Regions from separate parts of the Duganella zoogloeoides genome, predicted to be linked through region 1. Evidence: predicted binding sites of a transcription regulator. Region 1 holds the regulator's gene; the other holds the start of a gene.
What was found. Region 1 encodes NrdR, which represses ribonucleotide reductase genes. Its sites were predicted from a motif close to CACNANATNTNGTG; they were not measured.
Positions count from the first base shown of each region.

Region 1 (11,634 bases):
GCTCAGCCTTCTTCTTGGCGTCGAGCTTGGCCTGCTTCTCGTCCGCCTCTTTCTTCAGCTGGGCTTCCTTGAGTTCCCTGGCCTCGGCGATCTTCTTCTCTTCCTCGAGCTTTTTCTTCTTTTCCTTCAGGCGTTCGAGGGCGATGTCGGGTGCTTTGGGCGCAGGTGGCACTTCCACCGGCGGTGGTGGTGGAGCTTTGACCACGGGCGGCGGCACGGGTTCAGGCTCCGGCGCCGGAGTCGGTTCTGGATCAGGTTCCGGTTGGGGTTCCGGCGGGGCGGCGGGGGCGGCGTCCTGCACCGTCATGTCCCAGATTTCTGCCTGGACTTCGGTCGGTTCGGTGTTCTGCCAGCTCACGCCCACCCACAGGAACAGCAACAGCACCGCGTGCACCGATACGGCAAGTATCGTTGCGCGCCAGCCGTTGTGTTGTCGCGGCACCTTGTACGGGCCGCCTGCGGTAGGGGGATTCATCTATTCAACGTTCTTATTGAGTGGCCAAACCCACGCGGGTAATGCCCATTTTTTTCGCTTCCGAGATCAGCTGGATCACGTCGTCGTACTTGCTTTCCTTGTCGCCCGAGATCAGCACCGGGTAGTCGGGATGCTCGTCGTGCAAGGTGCGCAGCTTTTTCACCAGCGCGTCGCGGCTCGGCGCCGTTTCCGGCGCGTCCGCATCCTTGCCCTTGACGCCGATCGACAGCGCGCCGTTGGGCTTGATGACGATCTGCACGTAGTCGCTGGGCGGCTTGGTCGATTTTTCCGCGTGCGGCAAGTCCACCACCGAGGCGTCGTTGGCCGACGGCATGACCATGAAAATGATCAGCAGGCACAACATCACGTCGATGTACGGCACGACGTTGATTTCGGACTTGAGCTTGCGGCCACGGCCGCCGCGCATGCTGCTGTTAAAAGAAGAACCCATGATCGCTCTGCCTTATCAAATGCCCGCGCTTAGCGCGACTGGCGTTGCAGGATGTTGGAGAACTCTTCGACAAAGCTCTCGAAGCGGATCGCCAGGCGATCGATATCGTGCGAGAAGCGGTTGTAGGCCACCACCGCAGGAATCGCCGCGAACAGGCCGATGGCGGTAGCGATCAGCGCTTCGGCAATGCCGGGCGCGACCGCTGCCAGCGTGGCTTGCTGCACATTGGCCAGACCGCGGAACGCGTTCATGATGCCCCACACGGTACCGAGCAGGCCGATGTACGGCGACACCGAACCGACCGAGGCCAGGAAGGCCAGGTGCGATTCCAGTACATCCATTTCGCGCTGGAAGGCAGCGCGCATGGCGCGGCGGGCGCCGTCCAGGATGGCGCCGTGGTCCATGGTTTCACGGCTGGCGGCGTAGGCGGCCTTGCTCTTGATGAATTCGCCCATGCCGGCTTCGAAGATGCGGGCCAGCGGGCCGCTGCCAGCGCGGTCCTTGCCAGCATTCTGGTGCAGCGCGTGCAGGTTGCCGCCGGCCCAGAAGGTTTTTTCGAATTCCACGGTCTGGCGGCGCGCGGAACGCACTGCGAACAGCTTGCTGAAGATGTAGGTCCAGCTGACCAGCGAGATAATGAGCAACAACGCCATGATCAACTGCACGATCAGGTGGGCATTGGTGATGAGGGAGATGAAAGAGAGGTCTTGGGTGACGTTCATTGTTTATCAGTCTGATCAGTCGGAGATTACGTAGTGACGCATTTTTTCGGCCACGGCGGATGGTATGGCGCGCAAGCGCATGGTGGTATCGACGCAGGCGATGGTCACCTGGGCCGAATTCAACAATTGCTCGCCACACCATGCTTGCTGCTGGAATGCAACCGATGCACGGCCTAGTTTTTGGATGCTAAGAGTTAATTTTATTACGTCGTCAAGCTTTGCAGGCGCATGATACTCCGAGGTCACACTTTTGACGACGAACAACACGTCATGTTCCTGCTGCAATGCGCGCTGGTTCACATTGAGGTGGCGCAGCCATTCGGTACGGGCCCGCTCGAAGAATTTCAGGTAGTTGGCGTAATAGACGATCCCGCCGGCGTCGGTGTCTTCGTAATAGACCCGGACATTCCAGTCGAACTGTGCTGGCATGTTGTGTTGATTGCAAATAAGATTGAGCAACATTCTACGCGAATTTATTGCTCTGGTTGAAGGAAGGACGGGCCAATTGCGTCCTTCCCCTGCAAAATTCAGCGAAATTTAAGTTTTACTGTCCATTCGCCGCGCCGCGCTTACAGCGTGCGCTTGATGTTGAGCGGGCCATAACCCTGGCAGGTCGGCATCATCTCGATGCGGTTGATATTGATATGCGCGGGTAGGGTGGCGATCCAGTACGCGGTGTTGGCGATATCGTCGGCGGTCAGCGGCGTGGTGCCTTCGTAGACCTTGGCGGCAGCCTCGTCGTTGCCCTTCATGCGCACGTTGGAAAACTCGGTACCGCCGCACAGGCCCGGCGCCAGGTTGGTGGCGCGCACGCCCGTGCCCACCAGGTCGGCACGCAGGTTGAGCGTGAACTGCTCGACGAAGGCCTTGGTCGCCCCATACACGTTGCCGCCCGGATAAGGCGTATCGCCGGCGACCGAGCCGATATTGATGATCGTGCCGCTGCCGCGCTTGACCATGTCCGGCAGGATGGCGCGCGTCATCGCAACCAGACCGCTGATATTGGTGGCGATCATGGTGTCCCAGTCTTCCAGCGACGATTCGTGCGCTGGCGTCACGCCCAGTGCCAGGCCGGCGTTGTTAACCAGTACGTCGATCTGGCGCCAGGCTTCCGGCAAACCAGCCAGCACGGACGCGATCGACGCACGGTCGGTCACATCGAGCACGACCGGCAGGGTGGCGTCGCCCAGTTCGGCGGCCAGGGCCTGCAGGCGGTCGGCGCGGCGGCCGGCGATCAGGACTTTATGGCCGTTTTGAACGAAGATGCGGGCCATGGCAGCGCCGAAGCCGGCGGAGGCGCCAGTGATGAAGACGATCATGAGGGTTCCTAGAGTGAGTGACAGGGTGGCAAAATTGTAGCTGAAATGCCCAATGTCGCCCGGCGATGCCGCAAAATGCCGATGTTGCAAATTAGATCAGCCCGCCTTTCGCGCAAATTTGCTCAAATCTGGCGCATAAATTACAATCCGGGTTCCATTACGTCTCACGTAACTGGCGAAAAGCTGCGGGCAGCCCCAAAATGGTGCGCTGGTCCGTCGGCGAAAGATGGACATCCATCGGGAAACGTGAGATTTCAACAGCCGTTCGCCTGGGCAGCCCATCGATGGAATGCACGAAAGAGGCTGCCTGTCCGCTTTGGCTTCCCTCATTCGATCCAACCTGCCAGCAACAACGTTACTCATTATTGGAGTTTTTTCATGTTCGCAAAAGATCACACCCTCGCCAGCGTTGACCCGGAACTGTTCGGCGCCATCCAGAACGAAAACACCCGCCAGCACGACCACATCGAACTGATCGCTTCCGAGAACTACACCTCGCCAGCCGTCATGGAAGCCCAAGGCTCCCAGCTGACCAATAAATACGCCGAAGGCTACCCAGGCAAGCGCTACTACGGTGGCTGCGAATACGTGGACGTCGTCGAGCAACTGGCGATCGACCGCGTCAAGCAGCTGTTCGGCGCGGAAGCGGCCAACGTGCAGCCGAACTCCGGCTCGCAGGCAAACCAGGGCGTGTTCTTCGCCGTCCTGAAACCAGGCGACACCATCATGGGCATGTCGCTGGCCGAAGGCGGCCACCTGACCCACGGCATGCCATTGAACATGTCCGGCAAATGGTTCAACGTGGTGTCGTACGGCCTGACCGCTGAAGAAGACATCGACTACGACGCGATGGAAGCGCTGGCCAAGGAACACAAGCCGAAGCTGATCATCGCCGGCGCGTCGGCCTTCTCGAAAAAGATCGACTTTGAGCGTTTTGCAGCCGTTGCCAAGGCAGTGGGCGCTTACTTCATGGTCGATATGGCCCACTACGCAGGCCTGATCGCTGCAGGCCTGTACCCGAACCCGGTGCCGCACGCCGACTTCGTCACCTCGACCACGCACAAATCGTTGCGCGGCCCGCGCGGCGGCATCATCCTGATGAAGGCCGAGCACGAGAAAATCATCAACTCGGCCATCTTCCCCGGCATCCAGGGCGGCCCGCTGATGCACGTCATCGCCGGCAAGGCAGTGGCTTTCAAGGAAGCGCTGACGCCTGAATTCAAGGCTTACCAGCAACAAGTGGTGATCAACGCCGACGTGCTGGCCAAGACCCTGATCAAGCGCGGCCTGCGTATCGTCTCCGGCGGCACCGAGTCGCACGTGATGCTGGTGGACCTGCGTCCGAAGAACCTGACCGGCAAGGAAGCCGAAGCGATCCTGGGCACCGCCCACATCACCACCAACAAGAACGGCATCCCGAACGATCCGCAGAAGCCGTTCGTGACCTCGGGCATCCGCCTCGGTTCGCCAGCGATGACCACCCGTGGTTTCAAGGAAGCCGAAGCGGAAGAAGTGGGCAACCTGATCGCCGACGTGCTGGACAACCCGCACGACGCCGCCACCATCGAGCGTGTCAAAGCTGCTGTTAAAGTGTTGGCCGACAAGTACCCGGTCTACGCCAAGTAATCCCCTGGCGCGCCGGCGGTCACCACCGGCGCGCCGTTTCAATATTCAGTGGCTCATATGAAATGTCCGTTCTGCCAGCATGACGATACCCAGGTTCTCGATACGCGTGTATCCGAGGAAGGGGATGCCATCCGCCGTCGCCGTCGCTGCACGAAATGTGATAAACGATTTACCACGTACGAGCGCATCGAGCTGGTGATGCCGGCCGTGGTCAAGAAGAACGGCAGCCGTACCGAATACTCGGCGGAAAAATTGCGTGGCAGCCTGTCGCTGGCCTTGCGCAAACGCCCCGTGGCGGCGCCCGCCGTCGATGCGGCGGTCTCGTCCATCAAAGAAAAACTGCTCACCAGCGGCCTGCGCGAAGTCGATACCGGCTACATCGGCGAACTGGTCATGCAGGAATTGCAGTGCCTCGATACCGTGGCCTACATCCGTTTTGCTTCCGTCTACAAAAACTTCGAAGACCTGGCCGAGTTCCAGAATGCGATTGCGGAAGTGGGTGAGGAAAGCAAGCCGCGCAAGACCGAGTAGGGGCCTGACCGGTCCTCCTTTGCTGTGTTGCAGCTCCTGCTGTACCTTCGTACCATCTTCGTCGCTGCTGCTCGCGCGAAAGCTTGCGTCAGGCGCGCCTGGTCGCTGCAATCTCCGCCACCGCAGTCACTGCTATTCCCGCCGCTGTCGCCATCGCTGTCACTGCTGTCGCGGTTGTGTCGGGCGCGCCTAGTCGCCGCCACCACCGCATCCTCCGCCACCGCAGCCGCCGCTGTCGCCACCGCCATCGCTGTCGCCACCGCCATCGCTACTGTCGCCACTCCCGGTGCCTGAGCCGCTGTCGCCACCGCCGAGGTGGGCACCGCAGTAAGTATCGCCGCCACCACCATCGCCTTGACCGCCCTTGCGCGCGACGCCGTCGCAATCGGGCACGTACACGAAGCCGTTCGGGATGGCCAGCTTGCTGTCCAGCGCAAACAGCAACGGCAGCCGCGACGGATGGCGCGGATCGATATTTTCTTCGGCGCAGGCCAGGCGCCAGGTGCGCCGGATGCCGTCGTTGCCACGGTGGCGCTGGTCAAGCGCGATGGCCGGAGTGTGGTGCAGGGTGCCGCCGAATGCCTTGCGGCAAAACTGTTCGTAAGCCCGGGTGTAGAGGATGAATTCGTGCCACAGGTCGTCCACTACCTGCGACGGCATCGACACAAACTGCCCGCCGCTTTTCAGGTGGACCAGGAAGAACTGGCGCAGTCCCTGTGCCACCAGGTGGCAATCCTTGGGCGTCAGTTGCGGATGATGAACACGCAGTGCTTCGAACAATCCTTTCGGCAGCAGAAACTCGCGGATGGTGGCCTCGCGCCGGGTGCGGCGCTGGCGCTGCCAGACGAAGCCACCACCGCCAGCCAGGCAGGTACCAGCAAAGACAAGGAGAAAACTCATAATTGGCCCCGATCACATGGTGGCCCATGATTGCTTAAAAGTTAACCGAATGCAAGCGTGTCGTCTTACCGCTTTACTGTCGTGTTCGCCAACTGTTGTCAACCGGCCGAACCCGAGCGCACGCTTGATCCATCGCAGATCTCAGCCATAAAGCACTGCTAACGTCGAACCCTGTCCTCGTCATGTAGCGGAGGTTGGCCGTGCGCTCAGGTACAAAGTTGTGGTCGGTTGGGGGCTTCACCCTGCTCGAGGTGCTGATTGCCGTGTTCGTGCTGGCGGTGGGCATCGTCGGCGGGGTGTCGATGCAACTGGCGGCCATGCGCGCGCGGCACCAGAGCGCCTTGCTGGCGCAGGCATCGCTGCTGGCGACCAGTATGGCCGAACGCCTGCGCGCCAATCCGTCGCAGATGCAATTGCCCGATGGCGCCAATCCCTACCTGACCCTCGACTACGACGTGCTCGACCAGCCTCCGCCCGCGCCGCCGGCCGTGCTGTGCTACGCCGATGCCTGCAACGCGGCCCAACTGGCCTGGTTCGACCTCTACGAAATCAAGACTGCCCTGCGCACGCACCTGCCCAGCGGCCGCGTGGTGATCTGCCGCGACGCCGGCCTGTGGAGCGGCGGCACCTTGCTGTGGCCTTGCAGTGGCGGGGCCGGTGCACCGCTGGTGATCAAGGTGGGCTGGCGCGGCAAACGCGCCGACGGTAGGCCGCAAGTCGATCGCACCGGCCAGCATGTGCCGGGCGTGGCGCTGCCGGTCGGAGCACTGTGATGAAACGCGTGCGCCACCAGGGCCTGTATCCGAGCACGTTAATGAAGTGCTCGCGTAAGCAAGGCCGATCTCGGAGCAGGTTCATAAAGCTCACGCGCCAGGACGGCTGGAGCCTGGTCGAGCTGCTGGTTGCCGCCGGCCTGGGGCTTTTGTTGACCTTGTTGGCTGGCAGCCTGCTGCTGGCGTCGGCCGGCAACTATCGCCACCACGCCGAGAGCGCCTGGCTTGACGATGGCGGCCGCTATGCGCTGGAGATCATGGCGCAGTCGGTGCGGCAGGGCGCTTACGTCAACTGGGACAGCACGACCGCGCCGGTATCCATCGCCGACGATGCGCCGGCGTTGATCAGCGGCTGGGATGCGCACAGCCTGGGCAAGGCCAGCTACGGCATTGCTACGCCGCTGCCAGCTGTTGCCAACGGCAGCGATGTGCTGGCCGTGCGCTTTGCCGGTCACGGCCAGGGCATCAGCGGCGATGGCTCGAGCATCAACTGCGGCGGCTTCGGCGTGGCGGCGCCCGATGATGGCGACGCGCTCGGCTGGAGCATCTTCTATGTCGCACTGGGCGAGGGCGGCGACGGCGAATTGCGCTGCAAATATCTGGGCAATGGCAACTGGGGCGCGGACGCCATCGTGCGCGGCGTCGAATCGTTCCAGGTGCTGTACGGCCTGGACACCGACCAGCCTGCCGACGGCGTCCCCAACCGATACTTGAGCGCCACCGCCATCCGCGCCCTCGACAACGCGCTGGCGCCAGCAGGCGCCACGCCAGAAGAACAACAGCGCGAACTGCAGCGGCGCAGCCACTGGAAACGCGTATGCACCGTCAAGCTGGCCTTGCTGCTGCATGGCGACGGCAACACCCGTAGTGACACCCACGCCATGCAATTCGACCTGTTCGGGCCGGCGTATGCAGACGGCCACAGCCAGGACCTGGGCACGCGCCTCATGGAAGCGCAGATCCCGGCGACGGAGCGATGGCGGGCGCGGCGCCTGGTGGGACTGACGGTCATGCTACGCAACAAGAGCGGGTGACACCATGGTCACGACCATGCGTACGCAACGCGGAGTAACGGTGGTGGTGTGCCTGGTCATGATGTTGCTGGTCATGCTGCTGGGCGCGTCGGCTGCGCGCCTGGGTTTGCAGGGCGAACAGGCCGCGCGTGGCGAGCGTGACCGCGAAATCGCCTTCCACGCGGCGGAGGATGCCTTGGCGGATGCAGAGCGCAGTATTCAAAACGGCAGCGCCGTGGTGGCGCAGGACGCCTGCGGCGTCGATCCCGCCTGGCAGCACGCCGACCTGGGCGGCGACGATGGCGGCGGCTGCACCGTCGAATACGGCGAGGCGACCGGCGCGACGATGAAGACCGGCATGGGATTGCTGCCCTTCAAAAAGCCGCGTTACGTGATCGAAAGCCTGGAATGCCACGAACCCGGCACCGACGCAGCCGATCCACAGACTTGCTACCGCGTGACGGCGATCGGCTTCGGCCCGAAACCCGGCACGGAAGTAGTGTTGCAGAGTGTGTTCATAGCTGAGTGAGGGATAAATGGGTACGCAGATGGTTTGGTTGACGATGGTGCCGGAACGGTGCCTGATTTACTGCCTGATTGCGTGTGTAAGCTGGGGCGTGAGCAACGCCGCCTGGTCTGCGCCGCCATTGCTGGCGATCGCCAGCGAACCGCTGGCGTCGTCGTGCCGCCAGGACAGTGCGGGACAACTTGAGGGCCCCGCGCTGGTACTCGTTCCCAGCAAGCCCGACCAGGCCGGCACCTTGTACCAGTCAGCGATGCAGACGGCCGATTGGTCCGGCAGCTTCATCCGCTATGCGATGGCGCCCGGTACCGGCGGCTTGTCGCAAGCGAAGCAGGCCGTATGGGATGCTGGCGCACTGCTCACCGGCAGCGCCATCCGCGCCGCATCGCCGCCGCCGGAACGGCGCAATCTTCACACCGCCATCGTCCAGGCTGACGGCACTCTGGTCATGGTGCCGTTCGCGTGGGAAGCCCTGTCGCCCGAGCAGCGCGCCCAGCTCGATCCTGCCAGCGACGGCAGCGGCCCGCAACGCCTGGCCTGGTTACGCGGCGAGCGCAGCGCAGAAGGTACGCTATTCCGCGCACGCGGCAGCGTGCTGGGCAACTCGGTCCACAGCACGCCGGTGAACGTGGGCCAATCCTCACAGGGGCTGGTGCGGGCGCGGCCGGACATGCTTTATCTTGGCGCCAACGACGGCATGCTGCATGCCTTCAATGCTGCCGATGGCGCCGAGCTGTTTGCCTACGTCCCGGCCGCGCTGTTCGGTGCGTTGCACCGGCTGGCCGATAAAGATTATGTACACCGCGCCTACGTCGATGGTCCGACCCAGGCGGGCGACGTGATGATCGCCGGCAGCGCGCGCACGGTGCTGGTGTCCGGTATGGGCGGCGGTGCGCAAGGCGTGTTCGCGCTCGATATCACCGATCCCGTCCGGTTTGCAGAACAGGGCGGCGTGCTGTGGGAATTCACCGACCGCCACGATCCCAATATCGGCAACGTCACCAGCACACCGCAACTGGCCAAGCTGCGCGTGGGCACGTACGGCGGCGCACCGGTTTATCGCTATTTTGCAGTCGTCGCCAGCGGCTTGAACAACTACGCTGCCGACGGCAACGCCAGCCCTTCCGGCGACGGCGCCTTGTTCCTGCTGGCGCTGGACAAGCCGCGCAATGCGCCCTGGCGCCTCAACGACAATTACTACCGCTTGCGCACCCCCATCGCGGACGCCACCTTGCCTAATGCCTTGTACGCGCCAGCGCTGGTGGCCGATCGCCAGGGCGCCGCCCGCTACGCGTACGCCGGCGACCTGCAAGGCAATCTGTGGCGCTTCGACTTGACGGCCGGTCCATCGTGGAGCCTTGCGGCGCAGGCCGGCCAGGCGGGGCAGGTGATTCAGACGGTGCGGACGGGGCAGATCATCCAGACGGTCCAGACGGTCCAGACGGGACCGGTGGTTCAGACGGCTCAGACAGGACAGGCGCAACCGCTAGCGGACAACGCGTCGCTATCACCGCTGTTTGTTGCGCGCGATGCCAGCGGCCGCCGCCAGCCTATCGCGCAACTGCCGCAAGTGGCTCACGCCGACAATGGCGGTTACCTGGTGCTGTTCGGCACCGGCAAGCTGATCGAACAGGCCGACCGCGATCCAGCCCGCTTCGCGCCGCAAACCTATTACGCCATCCGCGACAGCCTGCGCACGCCGCCCGAACCTGTCTCCGGCCGGCGCCAGCTTACGCGGCGCGAGCTCAAAGGCGATCCGGCGAGCGAACGCCTCGCCATCGAAGGCGAAGCGATGGCGCCAGGCAGCATGGGCTGGTACATGGACTTGCTGGCATCGTCCACCACCGGCGAACGCAGCCTCGATAGTGGCGTACTGGTGAACGGTGCGCTGGCATTTAATACCGTGCTGCCCATTAACGAGGGAGGCCAGTCCGGGCAATCGGGCCAGCCGGGCACACCTGCCACCCCGGGGACGCCGACCACGCCGACCACACCGGGCAATCCTGGCGCATCCTGCTCGCCCGCGCACAGCCGAACTTACGTGCTCAACGTGCTGACCGGCCTGGCGCTCGGCCAAAGCGTTACCGCCAGATTGCCGCCCACGCTGGAAGCGCCGCCGCCTGTCGTTGCCGAACGCACCACACGATACGTGCCCCGGCCGCTGTTGCTGCCAGTGCCATCCATTAAGCCCCCCACGGCGCGGGAGCCCACCGGCCGGGCAAACCTGGAACAGGACTTCGCCATCGGCACACCCGGGCCACAGGGCGAACCGGTGCTGGGCACGGTCCACACCCGCAAACGCGCCGGCCGCCTCAGTTGGCGCGAGGTAGCAAACTGGCGCCAGTTGCACCAGGCATACCAGCAGCCTCAAGCGAACCAGGCGAACCAGGCGCACCAAGCGCAACGGGCGGTGCCATGAACACGCCGCGCGGATTTTCGATGATTGAACTGCTGGTCGTATGCGTCATCGCCATGCTGCTGGCGGCTGTTGCCGCGCCGGCGTGGAATGACCACCTGGTGCGCACCCGCCGCCACGAAGCGCAAGCCACCATGCAGCGTTTGATGTTGCAGCAAGAGCGCTACTTCACCCAGCACGGCAGCTATCTCGCCTTTGGCCCCGCCGTGCAAGGCGATGACCCCGAACAGCGCCAGTTCCAGTGGTGGAGCGGCGCCACCGCACCGGCCAGCGGCTACGAAATCGAAGGTAAAGCCTGCGATGGCCACACGCTGGACACGTGCGTGCAACTGGTCGCCACACCCGGCACGCCCCGGGTTGACGCGCGCTTTCGCGACGCCGACTGCGGCGAGTTGACATTGACCAGCAGTGGTCTGCGCCAGGCAGGTGGGCCACGGGCCGATTGCTGGCGCTAAATTCCGGGCATACCATGCACACCGCGCACGCCACTGACACGATGCATATTCGCCAACCGTCGCCCCGATGCCCTGGCAGGCGCGCCGCCACAGCAGCAGGCGTCACCTTGGTCGAGTTGCTTCTGGTGCTTGCCCTGGCCGGCATCCTGCTAGCCGCCGCTGCGCCCGCCTATCAGCAGACGATGCAGCGCCAGCGGTTGCGCGCTGCCGTCACCGACCTGGTGGCCGCCATCGATCTCACCCGCTCGCAGGCGATCGCGCGCGGGAGCATGGTCATGCTGGCGCCGCTCGACCCTGGCGGCATCGATTGGCGGGGCGGCTGGATCGTGTTTGTCGATGCCAACGGCAACCGCCGGCCCGATGCCGGCGAGACCGCGATCTTCCGGCGCGGCCCGCTGCCTGATGGCCTGCGGATGGGCATTTCGTTCTC
Region 1 is NZ_CP140152.1:4,263,586-4,275,219, reverse strand. It holds gene tolA (cell envelope integrity protein TolA) at 1-475, opposite strand, end outside; gene SR858_RS18910 (ExbD/TolR family protein) at 489-926, opposite strand; gene tolQ (protein TolQ) at 956-1,648, opposite strand; gene ybgC (tol-pal system-associated acyl-CoA thioesterase) at 1,664-2,077, opposite strand; gene SR858_RS18895 (SDR family oxidoreductase) at 2,218-2,967, opposite strand; ZMP/ZTP riboswitch at 3,126-3,249, shown strand; gene glyA (serine hydroxymethyltransferase) at 3,346-4,593, shown strand; gene nrdR (transcriptional regulator NrdR) at 4,651-5,124, shown strand; gene SR858_RS18880 (glycine-rich domain-containing protein) at 5,314-6,024, opposite strand; gene pilV (type IV pilus modification protein PilV) at 6,225-6,797, shown strand; gene SR858_RS18870 (PilW family protein) at 6,797-7,831, shown strand; gene SR858_RS18865 (pilus assembly PilX family protein) at 7,848-8,339, shown strand; gene SR858_RS18860 (pilus assembly protein) at 8,359-10,752, shown strand; gene SR858_RS18855 (type IV pilin protein) at 10,749-11,204, shown strand; gene SR858_RS18850 (GspH/FimT family protein) at 11,312-11,634, shown strand, end outside.

Region 2 (11,634 bases), 830 kb from region 1:
CAACACCGGCCACCGCGACACCGGCGTGGTGCGCGCGCAGCAAAGCTGGCGTGGCGTGCTGCTGGCGCTGGGCGTCACGGTGGGCGTGGTGGTGGCGTCGTATGTGTATGTGCTGCCCGCTGCCGCGGTCTGGGTGGCAAACGCCTTGCCGGTCAAGGTGGAGCGCCAGATGGGGCAGGGCGTGCTGGAGATTCTCGACAAGCGCGCGCTGGGACCGAGCAAGCTGGCGGCCGCGCGCCAGGAGCAGTTGCGCCGGCAATTCGCGGCGTTGACCGCGCCCGAGCCGGACGCCCCGACCTGGAAGCTGGTGTTTCGCAGCAGCCGCATCGGCCCCAACGCGCTGGCCCTGCCATCGGGCGACATCGTCATGACCGACGAGCTGGTGAACCTGCTCAAGGACGACCAGGCCGTAATGGCCGTGCTGGCGCACGAACTGGGCCACCTGCACCGGCGCCACCTGACGCGCCGGCTGGTGCAAAGTTCGGCCGTGGCGGCGGCCACCTGGGTGATTTTCGGCGACATCTCGGCCATGCTGACGGCGCTGCCCACGGTGGCGCTGGACATGAAATACTCGCGCGACGCCGAGTCCGAGGCCGACGATTACGCGGTAGCCATGCTGCGCCGTAACGGCATCGACCCCGAGCACATGGCACAGGCGTTCGTCAAGCTGGGCGAGGAGAGCGGCGACAGGATGTCACCCTACCTGTCGAGCCACCCGGCCACCGGCGAGCGCATCGCGCGCATCCGCGCCGCCCGTTGAACAGTCCCATGCGTTGATCCGCCGCAAAGCCTGAATAATTGCCTCACGGTATATCTTACCGCTGGACAATTATCAGGAGAATCGGATGAACCTCAAAGCACTGGGCTGCCTGCTGGCCCTGGTATCCGTCTGTCACAGCGCGGGCGCGCAGCAGGTGGTCCGGCTCGGCAATCTCAAGCTCGCCCACTTCGGCGCCGTCTCGTACATCAAGGAAATCGCACCGCAGTGCGGCTTCAAGGTGGAGGAGCACGTGTTCGCCAAGGGCCTGGACGTGATGCAGGCCATCATCGCCGGCGAACTCGACGTGGGCACCACCGCGTCGGAAGCGGCCATCCTCGGCCGTGCCGGCGGTGCGCCGATTTTTGTCGTGGCCGGCTTTGCCCGGGGCGGCGCGCGGCTGGTGGGGCGCAGCGACCTGCAGCTCAAGAGCGTGCGCGACCTCAAGGGCAAGCGCGTGGGCGTGACGCGCGGCGCCATCCAGGACGTGCTGCTGCTGGCCGAATTGCACAAGCACGGCATGACCGCGTCCGACCAGCCGGGCAAGGACGTGCGGCTGGTGTTCCTCGCCTACGCCGACCTCAACCATGCACTGCTGGGCCGCAATATCGACGCCATGATGCAGTCCGAACCGCAGTCGTCGCAGGCGCTGAGCCAGGGTTTCGGCAGCGAAATCCTGAAACCCTACGACACCCCGATCGGCGAACCGGTGCGCACCATGGTGATGACCGAAAAGTTTTACACGCAACAGCGCCCGCTCGCTGAAAAATTCATGCGCTGCTTCGTGCAAGCCACCAAGACCTTCATCGAGCAGCCGGCCACCGCCGAAAAATACGTGCGCGAAGTCCTGTTCAAGGGCCAGTTGAGCAGTGCCGACTTTATCGATGCCATCGGCAATTCGCCGTTCAGCTACGACATCACGCCCGAGCACATCCAGGTCACTGCCGACACCATGCTCAAGACCGGCGTGGGCCGCCTGCGCAACGTGCCGACTGCCCACGACTGGGTGCGCACCGACCTGCTGTTGGCGGCCAAGAAAACCCTGGGTGTGAAATAGATGGCCGCCGCATCCTTCTCCTGGCAGCGCGCGGGCGCCGGCCTGGTCGGCGCCATCGTGCCGGCGCTGGTGATCGTGCTGTGGCAGGCCGCCACCGCGCTGGGCTGGGTCAATCCGCAGGTGCTGCCGTCGCCGCTGGCGGTGGTGGGCAAGTGGCTCGAGTACCTGCTGCCGCTGCAACCGTACCATGCCGCCGACGGCAGCTGGCTGGCCTGGGCCTGCTCGGGCGAGCTGATCGTCGATTCACTCGGCAGCCTGTACCGCGTGGCGGTGGGCTTCGCCATCGGCGCCGGCCTGGCGCTGCCGCTGGGCCTGGCCATGGGCGCCAATGCCCGCGCCTACCGCTGGTTCAACCCGATGGTGCAGCTGCTGCGGCCGATTCCGCCGATCGCCTACATTCCGCTGTCGATCCTGTGGTTCGGGCTCGGTAATCCGCCGGCCGTGTTCCTGATCGCGCTGGGGGCGTTCTTCCCGGTGCTGATGAACACCATCGCCGGCGTGCGCCAGGTCGATGGCATCTACCTGCGCGCCGCACGCAACCTCGGCGCCTCCGGCGCCACCCTGTTCGTGCGGGTGATCCTGCCTGCCGCCGTGCCATATATATTGTCCGGCGTGCGGATCGGCATCGGCACCGCCTTCATCGTGGTGATCGTCTCCGAGATGATCGCCGTGAACAACGGCCTCGGTTTCCGCATCCTCGAGGCGCGCGAGTACTTCTGGTCGGACAAGATCATCGCCGGCATGGTCACCATCGGCCTGCTGGGCCTGGCGATCGACGTGGCGATGAACCGGTTGAACAACCATCTGCTGCGCTGGCACCGCGGCCTGGAGCAGCAATGAATCCGCATATTCTGATAGACGGCGTCGGCAAGGTATTTCATACGGCCGGGCGCGACATGGTGGCGTTGCAGGGCATCGATCTCGCCATTCCGCAAGGGCAGTTCGTCTGTTTGCTGGGGCCTTCGGGCTGCGGCAAATCGACGTTACTCAATGCGGTGGCCGGCTTTGCGCCGCCCACCACCGGCACCATTACCGCCGGCGGCCGGCTGGTGACCGGCCCCGGTCCCGAGCGCGGCATGGTATTCCAGGAGTATGCGCTGTTCCCGTGGATGACGGTGGCCGACAATATCGGCTTCGGCCTGCGCATCCAGGGCAAGGGCGAAGCGGCCACAGCCGCCAAGGTGGATCAGCTGCTGGCCATGCTGGCGCTGGCCGATTTTCGCCACCGCTACCCGAAAGACCTGTCGGGCGGCATGCGCCAGCGGGTGGCAATCGCCCGCGTGCTGGCGCTCGATTCGCCGATCATGCTGATGGACGAGCCGTTCGGCGCGCTTGACGCGCTCACCCGCCGCAATTTGCAGGAGGAGCTGCTGCGGCTGTGGGCGGCGCTGAACAAGACCATCATCTTTGTCACCCACAGCATCGAGGAGGCGATCTACCTGGCCGACCGCATCGTGGTGATGACCTACCGCCCCGGCACCATCAAGCGCGACCTGCTGGTGGACCTGCCGCGCCTGCGTGATCCGGCCGATGCATCGTTCAACGCCCTCAAGCGCGAGCTGGGACAACTGGTGATGGAGGAACAACAACGCCACCACCACGACGAACTGCGGATGGCGGCGGTCGATTGAGGGGCTGCCGCCGATTGAGCGATAGTGTAAACTGGGTGCATGCAGACCTATTTGTTCATCGCAGCCATCGTGCTGTATCTCTTTTGCGCGGCCTTGCCGTCGCGCCGCGGCGCGCTGGTGTCGGCGGTGACCGTCGTGGCATGGCTGGTGCATGGCGCCGGGCTGTGGACCGACGTCGCTGCCGACGGCTCGCTGCGGCTCGGTTTTGCAGCCATGCTGTCGTCGGCGCTGTGGGTGTCGGTGGCCGCGTATTGGTTTGAGAACCGCAACTTCGGCCTCGACGGCCTGCGCCGGCTGGTCATGCCGGCTGCCGCGTTGACCGTCGCGCTGCAGGCGATCTACCCCGGCAACCTGATCGCGCTTGGCGACAAGACCCCGCTGTTCGGCTGGCACATCGCGGTCGCCACGCTGGCTTATAGTACGCTCACCATTGCCGCTTTCCACGCCGTGCTGATGGCGTTGCAGGAAGCGCGGCTGCACGCGGCCACCGACCGCAAGAGTTTCTTGTCGGGTGCGCTCGACCAGTTGCCGGCGCTGCTCACCATGGAAAAGCTGCTGTTCCGCATGATCGGCATCGGTTTTACCTTGCTCACGCTGACCGTATTGTCCGGCATCGTGTTTTCCGAACAACTGTTCGGGCAGGCGCTCAAGTGGGACCATAAATCGGCGTTTACCATGTTGTCGTGGCTGCTGTTCGCGGCGCTGCTGGCCGGGCGCCGCCTGCGCGGCTGGCGCGGCAAGACGGCGCTGAGTTTTACCCTGGCGGGGTTCGCCACCTTGCTGCTGGCGTATGTCGGCAGCCGTTTCGTGTTTGAAGTTGTACTGCATAAAGGATGGGCATGAGCCGCATTTTGTTTTGGGTGGGTTTGATTTGCCTGATCGTCTTCGCGATCCGCAGCAAGATTCGTAGCGCGCAAAAGCGCGCCGAACAACAAATGCGCGACGCGCAGCAGCGGCAGCAGGCGCCGGGCGGTCCTGCCGGGTATGCACCGCGCGGCGCGCAAAAGCCCGCCATCGAGGCTGAAACCATGCTCGAATGCGCGCACTGCGGCGTGTTCTTCCCGGCCGGCGAGGCCGTGCGCTTCGACGGCGCCATCTACTGCAGCAAGGCGCACGCCGCCCTGCCACCGAACTGACGCCATGGATCGCCTGCAAGCCCCTCCGGCTTTGCCAGGCGACTCCCATCCCACGCGCGCCACCTTCTGGCGCTCGCTGCAAACCCTCAACGCCACGCGCATCGTCATCGCGCTGGTGCTGCTGGTTTACCTGAGCTTTGACGGCCGCGGCCTGCGCGCCTCCGGCCACTACCTGTATTTGTGGATCTGCCTGGCCTACCTGGTGCTGGCGATCGGCTTTGCCTTGACGGCGGTGTACCTGCAGCGCCGCTTCCTGGTGCAGGTGCTCACGCAAATCGCCTGCGACCTGGCCATCATCTCTCTCTTATATGTGGACGGCGGCGGCTTGCGCAGCGGCCTGGCCATCTTGTACCTGTTTCCGCTGGCTGGCACGGCCATCCTGGCGCCGCTGGTGCTGGCGCTGTTCTGCACCGCGCTGGTCGCGCTGTTCATGCTGGGCGTGGGCGTGATCCAGGTACTGGAGATGGAGGGGGAACATGTGCTGCTGCAATCGGGCTTGTACGGCGCCGCATATTTTGCCGCCGTGCTGGGCGTGAACCGGATGGCGGCGCGGCTGATCGGCCAGGAGGAACTGGCGATCCGGCGCGGCGTGGAGATCGGCGTGCAGCAGGCGGTCAACCGGCTGGTGATGGCCAACGTGGCCGACGGCGTGCTGGTGGTCGATGCCGATGGCCGCATCTGGGCCGGCAATCCGGCCGCGCAGCACATGCTCGGTCTGACCGGGCCGGAGCTGTCGGCGTCGGATGACCATGCGCCGCTGGCGCTGGCCTACGCCGAATGGCGCGCCGATCCCGCGCTCGATACCGCCTTCATCACCCTGAAGCCGTATTTCAGCATCCGCCTCAAGGCGCGGTTTGCCGCCGTCGATCTCGGCGACGTCATCGCCGGTGGGCCCAATCTGGCGCGCAGCGTGATTTTTTTGCAGGAGGTGAGCGAGATCGAGGAGCGCGCCCAGCAGCTCAAACTGGCCTCGATGGGCCGGCTCACCGCCAGCATCGCCCACGAGGTGCGCAATCCGCTATCGGCCATCGGCCACGCCACCGCGCTGCTCGAAGAAGACATCGCCGATCCCGGCCAGCGCCGCCTGCTGCGCATCGTTGGCGACAACGTCAAACGGGTCAACCGCATTGTCGAGGACATCCTGCAACTGTCGCGTAAATCCCACGTCCAGTACGAGCCGCTGGCGCTGGGCAGCTTCCTGGAAGAGATGCGCGACGAATTCATCGAAACCCACGGCCTGGCCGAGGACCAGATTGCCGTGTCGGTTGCGCCCGGGACCACCGTGCATTTCGATCCGCTGCACCTGCGCGAGGTGATCGCCAACCTGGTCGGCAATGCCCTGCGCTACGCCAGCGGCGCGCCGGCGTCGGTGCGGCTGGACCTGGTGCGGCAGCCGAACTGGCTGGAATTGCACGTGCAGGATGATGGTCCCGGCATCAGCGGTGAGGTGCGCGCGCATCTGTTTGAACCGTTTTACACCACATCGAGCAAAGGAACCGGGCTGGGGCTGTATCTGGCGCGGGAAATGTGTTTGAATAATGAAGCGCGGCTCGATTATGAATACCGCTTCGATAGTGTTGGTATCGACGAGGGTATCGAAAACAGCCACGACAGTCATCGCGTCGATCGCCGGTCCGGCGGCCGCTTTGTCATCACTTTCGCACCACCGCAAAAGTAATCGAAAGGCTGTCCATGAGCGTGAGGTCCCCCCGCGTGCTCGTCGTCGATGATGAAGCCGACCTGCGCGAACTGCTGGAGCTGACCCTGGTAAAAATGGGGCTCGATGTCGACAGCGCCGCTACCGTGGCCGAGGCCCGCGCGCTGCTGGCCCGCCACCCCTATCAACTGGTACTGACCGACATGCGCCTGCCCGACGGCCTGGGGCTGGAACTGGTGCGCGACGTGGCCACCACATACAAGAACACGCCGATCGCGGTGGTCACCGCTTTCGGCAGTGCCGACAACGCGGTGGTCGCGCTCAAGGCCGGCGCGTTCGACTACATCGCCAAGCCGGTCGCCCTCGATCAGCTGCGCCTGCTGGTGCGTTCGGCGCTGCGGGTGCACGAGGCCGCGCCCGGTATGCCTGGCAATGGCCCGGCCGATGCCGCTGCCGATGCCGTGGACGGCCGGCTCAAGGGCGGATCGGCCGTGATGGCGGCGCTGCGCGCGCAGATCGGCCGGCTGGCGCGGTCGATGGCGCCGATCGCCATCCACGGCGAATCGGGCAGCGGCAAGGAGCTGGCGGCGCGCGAAATCCACGCCCGCAGCCCGCGCGCCGGCCAGCCTTTCATTGCAGTCAACTGCGGTGCGATCCCGGAGGCGCTGATGGAAGCCGAGTTTTTCGGCTACCGCAAGGGGGCGTTTACCGGCGCGGCCGACGACCGCGACGGCTTTTTCCAGGCCGCCAACGGCGGCACCCTGCTGCTCGACGAGGTGGCCGATCTGCCGCTGGCGATGCAGGTCAAGCTGCTGCGCGCGATCCAGGAGCGGCGCGTGCGCAAGATCGGCGCTACGTCGGAGGAGCCGGTCGATGTGCGCCTGATCAGCGCCACCCACAAGAACCTGGCGCGGTGCGTGGAGCAGGGTGCCTTTCGCCAGGACCTGTTCTATCGCCTGAACGTGATCGAACTGGCGGTGCCGCCGCTGCGCGAACGCCAGGGCGATCTGCCGGCGCTGGCCGACGCCATCCTCGAACGCCTCGGCGGCGGCGGCCACAAGGCGGCGCTGGGGCCGGGCGTGCTCGAAGCGCTGGCCGGCTACCGCTTTCCCGGCAATGTGCGCGAACTGGAAAACATCCTCGAGCGTGCGCTGGCGTTTGCCAACGACGGCGTGATCGAGGTGGCCGACCTGGCGCTCAAGGCCGGGCAGGGGAGCCAGGGTGGCGATGGCGTGGCGGCGGCCGCGTCGTCTGCCGCGTCGTCTGCCATATCGTCGCCCGCGCCGGCCGACTTGCCGGCCAGCCTGCCCGACTACCTGATCGCCATCGAGCGCGATATCATCTTGCGGGCACTGGTGCAGACGCAGTTCAACCGCACCCAGGCCGCGCAACTGCTGGGCATCAGCTTCCGCCAGTTGCGCTATCAAATGCAGAAACTCAATATCCAGGAACCTGAAGCATGAAACCTGTAGTCGCCGTCGATGCCGACGGCTGGTGGCCGGCGGCGGCGCGCTACGACAGCCCGTTCATCGACGCGCGGCCCGACCCCGAAGACATCACCCTGCTGGTCATCCACAACATCGGTTTGCCGGGCGGGCGCTCTGGCGGTCCGCAGGTGTCGGACCTGTTCACCGGCCGCCTCGATTATAATGTTGACCCTTCGCTGGCGGACCTGCGCGATCTGCGGGTGTCGAGCCACTTCTTTATCCGGCGCGACGGCCGCGTGGTGCAGTATGCCCCGGCCGGCGCGCGCGCCTGGCATGCCGGCATCTCGCTGTTCCGGGGGCGGGTAAAATGTAATGATTTTTCGATCGGTATCGAGCTCGAAGGCAATGACCACACCCCGTTCGAGGCGGCGCAATATGCGGCGCTGGCGGACCTGACCGGGGCGTTGCTGGCGCGGTATCCGGTTACCGATATACAAGGACACGAACACGTCGCGCCGGGCCGCAAAACCGACCCCGGCGCGTTTTTTGACTGGAAAAAATATGCCGAGAGCAGTCCGTCGTTAGTACTTGCTAACCCCGGACTGCGCGTAGTGAAAGGCCTCCTGTAAAGTCAATTGAAAAATTGCCTTTACCGCTAAAAAATACCCTTGCACGGGTACTTTGCGGCTACTACAATCAGTGCATGGAATTCGTTTAAACACTAGATGTAGTAGTTCTCAGGGCGCTGGTTCTTAACCTGTTGTACGGCACGGGGCCAGGGCAACATCCACTCAGCTCTATATTCCGCAACAATAAGCCAGCCTGGTTCGCCCGGCTGCAGGCTTTATTTTTGCCATTTTATTTATAAACATACATCGCGCAGCACGGCTGCACGCTGTTACCGGGGAGCTTCAATGCAATCTACTCAAGACAACACCTTCAATCCAGCGCTGGTCCCAGCAGCCGCTGCGAGCGCCGCCAGCAGCCCGTCCACGGCCGCCAGCGACCTCGGTGACTACCGCATCATCCGCCGTAACGGCGCGGTCGTCGCGTTTGAACCGTCGAAAATCGCGATCGCTGTGACCAAGGCCTTCCTGGCCGTCAACGGTGGCCAGGGCGCCGCTTCGGCCCGCATTCGCGAATTGGTAGAGCAGCTCACCGCCAGCGTGGTCTCGGCCCTGGTGCGCCGCCAGCCTTCGGGCGGCACTTTCCACATCGAAGACGTACAGGACCAGGTGGAACTGGCGCTGATGCGCTCGGGCGAGCATGACGTGGCCCGTGCCTACGTGCTGTACCGCGCCAAGCACATGGAAGAGCGCCGCCTGGCCAAGGAAGCGCAAGGTGGTTCTGCCGCCATCACCGCGCCGCAAATCCACGTGGTGGAAAACGGCGAGCGCAAGCCGCTGGAAATGAGCCGTGTGACCGGCCTGATCAACGCCGCCTGCATCGGCCTGGAAAAGCACGTCGATGCCGACGCCATCGTTGCCGAGACCCTGAAAAACCTGTACGACGGCGTGCCGGTGGAAGAGCTGCACAAATCCGCCATCCTGGCGGCGCGCGCGCTGATGGAAAAAGACCCGGCCTACTCGCAAGTGACGGCCCGCATCCTGCTGCACACCATCCGCAAGGAAGTCTTCGGCAAGGAAGTCGCGCAAGGCGCGGCCGCTGCCGAGTACATCACGTACTTCCCGCAATACATCGCCAACGGCATCAAGAACGAACTGCTCGACGCCAAGCTGGCCGAGTTCGACCTCGAGCGCCTGGCCAAGGCGCTGGTTGCCGACCGCGACCTGCAATTCGGCTACATCGGCCTGCAAACCCTGTACGACCGCTACTTCCTGCACGTGCGCGACGTGCGCATCGAAATGCCGCAGGCGTTCTACATGCGCGTGGCCATGGGCCTGTCGCTCAACGAACAGGACCGCGAAGCGCGCGCCATCGAGTTCTACCACCTGCTGTCGTCGTTCGACTTCATGTCGTCGACTCCAACCCTGTTCAACTCGGGCACCCTGCGCTCGCAGCTGTCGTCGTGCTATCTGACCACCGTGTCGGACGACCTGGAAGGCATCTACGACGCCATCAAGGAAAACGCATTGCTGGCCAAGTTCGCCGGCGGCCTCGGTAACGACTGGACGCCAGTGCGCGCCCTGGGCGCCCACATCAAGGGCACCAACGGCAAGTCGCAAGGCGTGGTGCCGTTCCTCAAAGTGGTCAACGACACCGCCGTGGCGGTCAACCAGGGCGGCAAGCGCAAGGGCGCGGTCTGCGCCTACCTGGAAACCTGGCACATGGACATCGAAGAGTTCCTGGACCTGCGTAAAAACACCGGCGACGACCGCCGCCGCACCCACGACATGAACACGGCCAACTGGATTCCCGACCTGTTCATGAAGCGCGTGATGGAGAAGGGCGACTGGACCCTGTTCTCGCCATCGGACACCCCGGACCTGCACGACCTGGTCGGCAAGGCCTTCGAAAAAGCGTACGTTGCGTACGAAGCCCGTGCTGCTGCCGGCGAGATCCGCGTATTCAAGAAAATCGCTGCGCTCGACCTGTGGCGCAAGATGCTGTCGATGCTGTTCGAAACCGGCCACCCATGGATCACGTTCAAAGACCCATGCAACATCCGTTCGCCGCAGTCGCACGTGGGCATGGTCCACAGCTCGAACCTGTGCACCGAGATCACCCTGAACACCGGTCCTGACGAAATCGCCGTCTGCAATCTCGGTTCGGTCAACCTGCCGGCGCACATGAAGGAAGGCAAGCTCGATCACGTCAAGCTGCAAAAAACCATCCGCACCGCGATGCGCATGCTCGACAACGTCATCGATATCAACTACTACGCCGTCGAAAAAGCACGCAACGCCAATATGCGCCACCGTCCGGTGGGCATGGGTGTGATGGGCTTCCAGGACTGCCTGCACATGATGCGCGTGCCGTTCGCCTCGCAAGAGTGCGTGAACTTTGCCGATACCTCGATGGAAGCGGTGTGCTACTACGCCTACCTGGCCTCGACCGAACTGGCCGAAGAGCGTGGCCACTACGCGTCGTACAAAGGTTCGCTGTGGGACCGTGGCATCCTGCCGCAAGACTCGATCAAGCTGCTGGCCGAAGAGCGCGGCGGCTACCTCGAGCAGGACCTGTCGTCGGCCATGGACTGGACCCCGGTGCGCGAACGCATCGCCAAGTTCGGCATGCGCAACTCGAACTGCGTGGCGATCGCGCCGACGGCCACCATCTCGAACATCATCGGCGTGTCGGCCTGTATCGAACCGACCTTCCAGAACCTGTACGTGAAATCGAACCTGTCGGGCGAGTTCACCGAGATCAACGGCTACCTGGTGCGCGACCTGAAAGCCCGCGACCTGTGGGACGAAGTCATGATCGCCGACCTGAAATACTTCGACGGCTCGCTGACCAAGATCGACCGCATCCCGGACGACCTGCGCGACATCTACGCTACCGCGTTTGAAGTCTCGCCGAGCTGGCTGGTGGAAGCGGCTTCGCGTCGCCAGAAATGGATCGACCAGGCCCAGTCGCTGAACATCTACATGGCTGGCGCGTCCGGTAAAAAGCTGGACGAGACCTACAAGCTGGCCTGGCTGCGCGGCCTGAAAACCACGTACTACCTGCGCACCACCTCGGCCACCCATACCGAGAAATCGACCTCCAAGACCGGCGCCCTGAACGCCGTGGCAGTCGATGGCGGCATGTCGGCCAGCGCCAAGGCTGCGGCGCCGGTCGCTCCGGTAGCGGCTGCTGCCCCGGTAGCCGCCGCGGCAGTTGCCGCATCCGCGGAGGAAGACGGCGAAGCCTGCTACCTGCGTCCCGGCGACGATGGTTTCGAGGAATGCGAAGCCTGCCAATAATCCGCCACGGTGCAGTGGGCGCGTTTTGAACACCGCCCGGCACCTTTAGCTTGAGCGCCGTCGTCCTCCCTTGCGGGGACGACGGCTTTGCCGTCCCGGG
Region 2 is NZ_CP140152.1:5,096,528-5,108,161, reverse strand. It holds gene SR858_RS22535 (M48 family metallopeptidase) at 1-760, shown strand, start outside; gene SR858_RS22530 (ABC transporter substrate-binding protein) at 846-1,814, shown strand; gene SR858_RS22525 (ABC transporter permease) at 1,815-2,654, shown strand; gene SR858_RS22520 (ABC transporter ATP-binding protein) at 2,651-3,445, shown strand; gene SR858_RS22515 (cytochrome C assembly family protein) at 3,485-4,288, shown strand; gene SR858_RS22510 (PP0621 family protein) at 4,285-4,581, shown strand; gene SR858_RS22505 (sensor histidine kinase) at 4,586-6,259, shown strand; gene SR858_RS22500 (sigma-54-dependent transcriptional regulator) at 6,274-7,701, shown strand; gene ampD (1,6-anhydro-N-acetylmuramyl-L-alanine amidase AmpD) at 7,698-8,294, shown strand; gene SR858_RS22490 (ribonucleoside-diphosphate reductase subunit alpha) at 8,580-11,534, shown strand.
Region 2: a site for NrdR is predicted at 8,385-8,398, ahead of SR858_RS22490 (ribonucleoside-diphosphate reductase subunit alpha). Genes of this name have one in related genera too.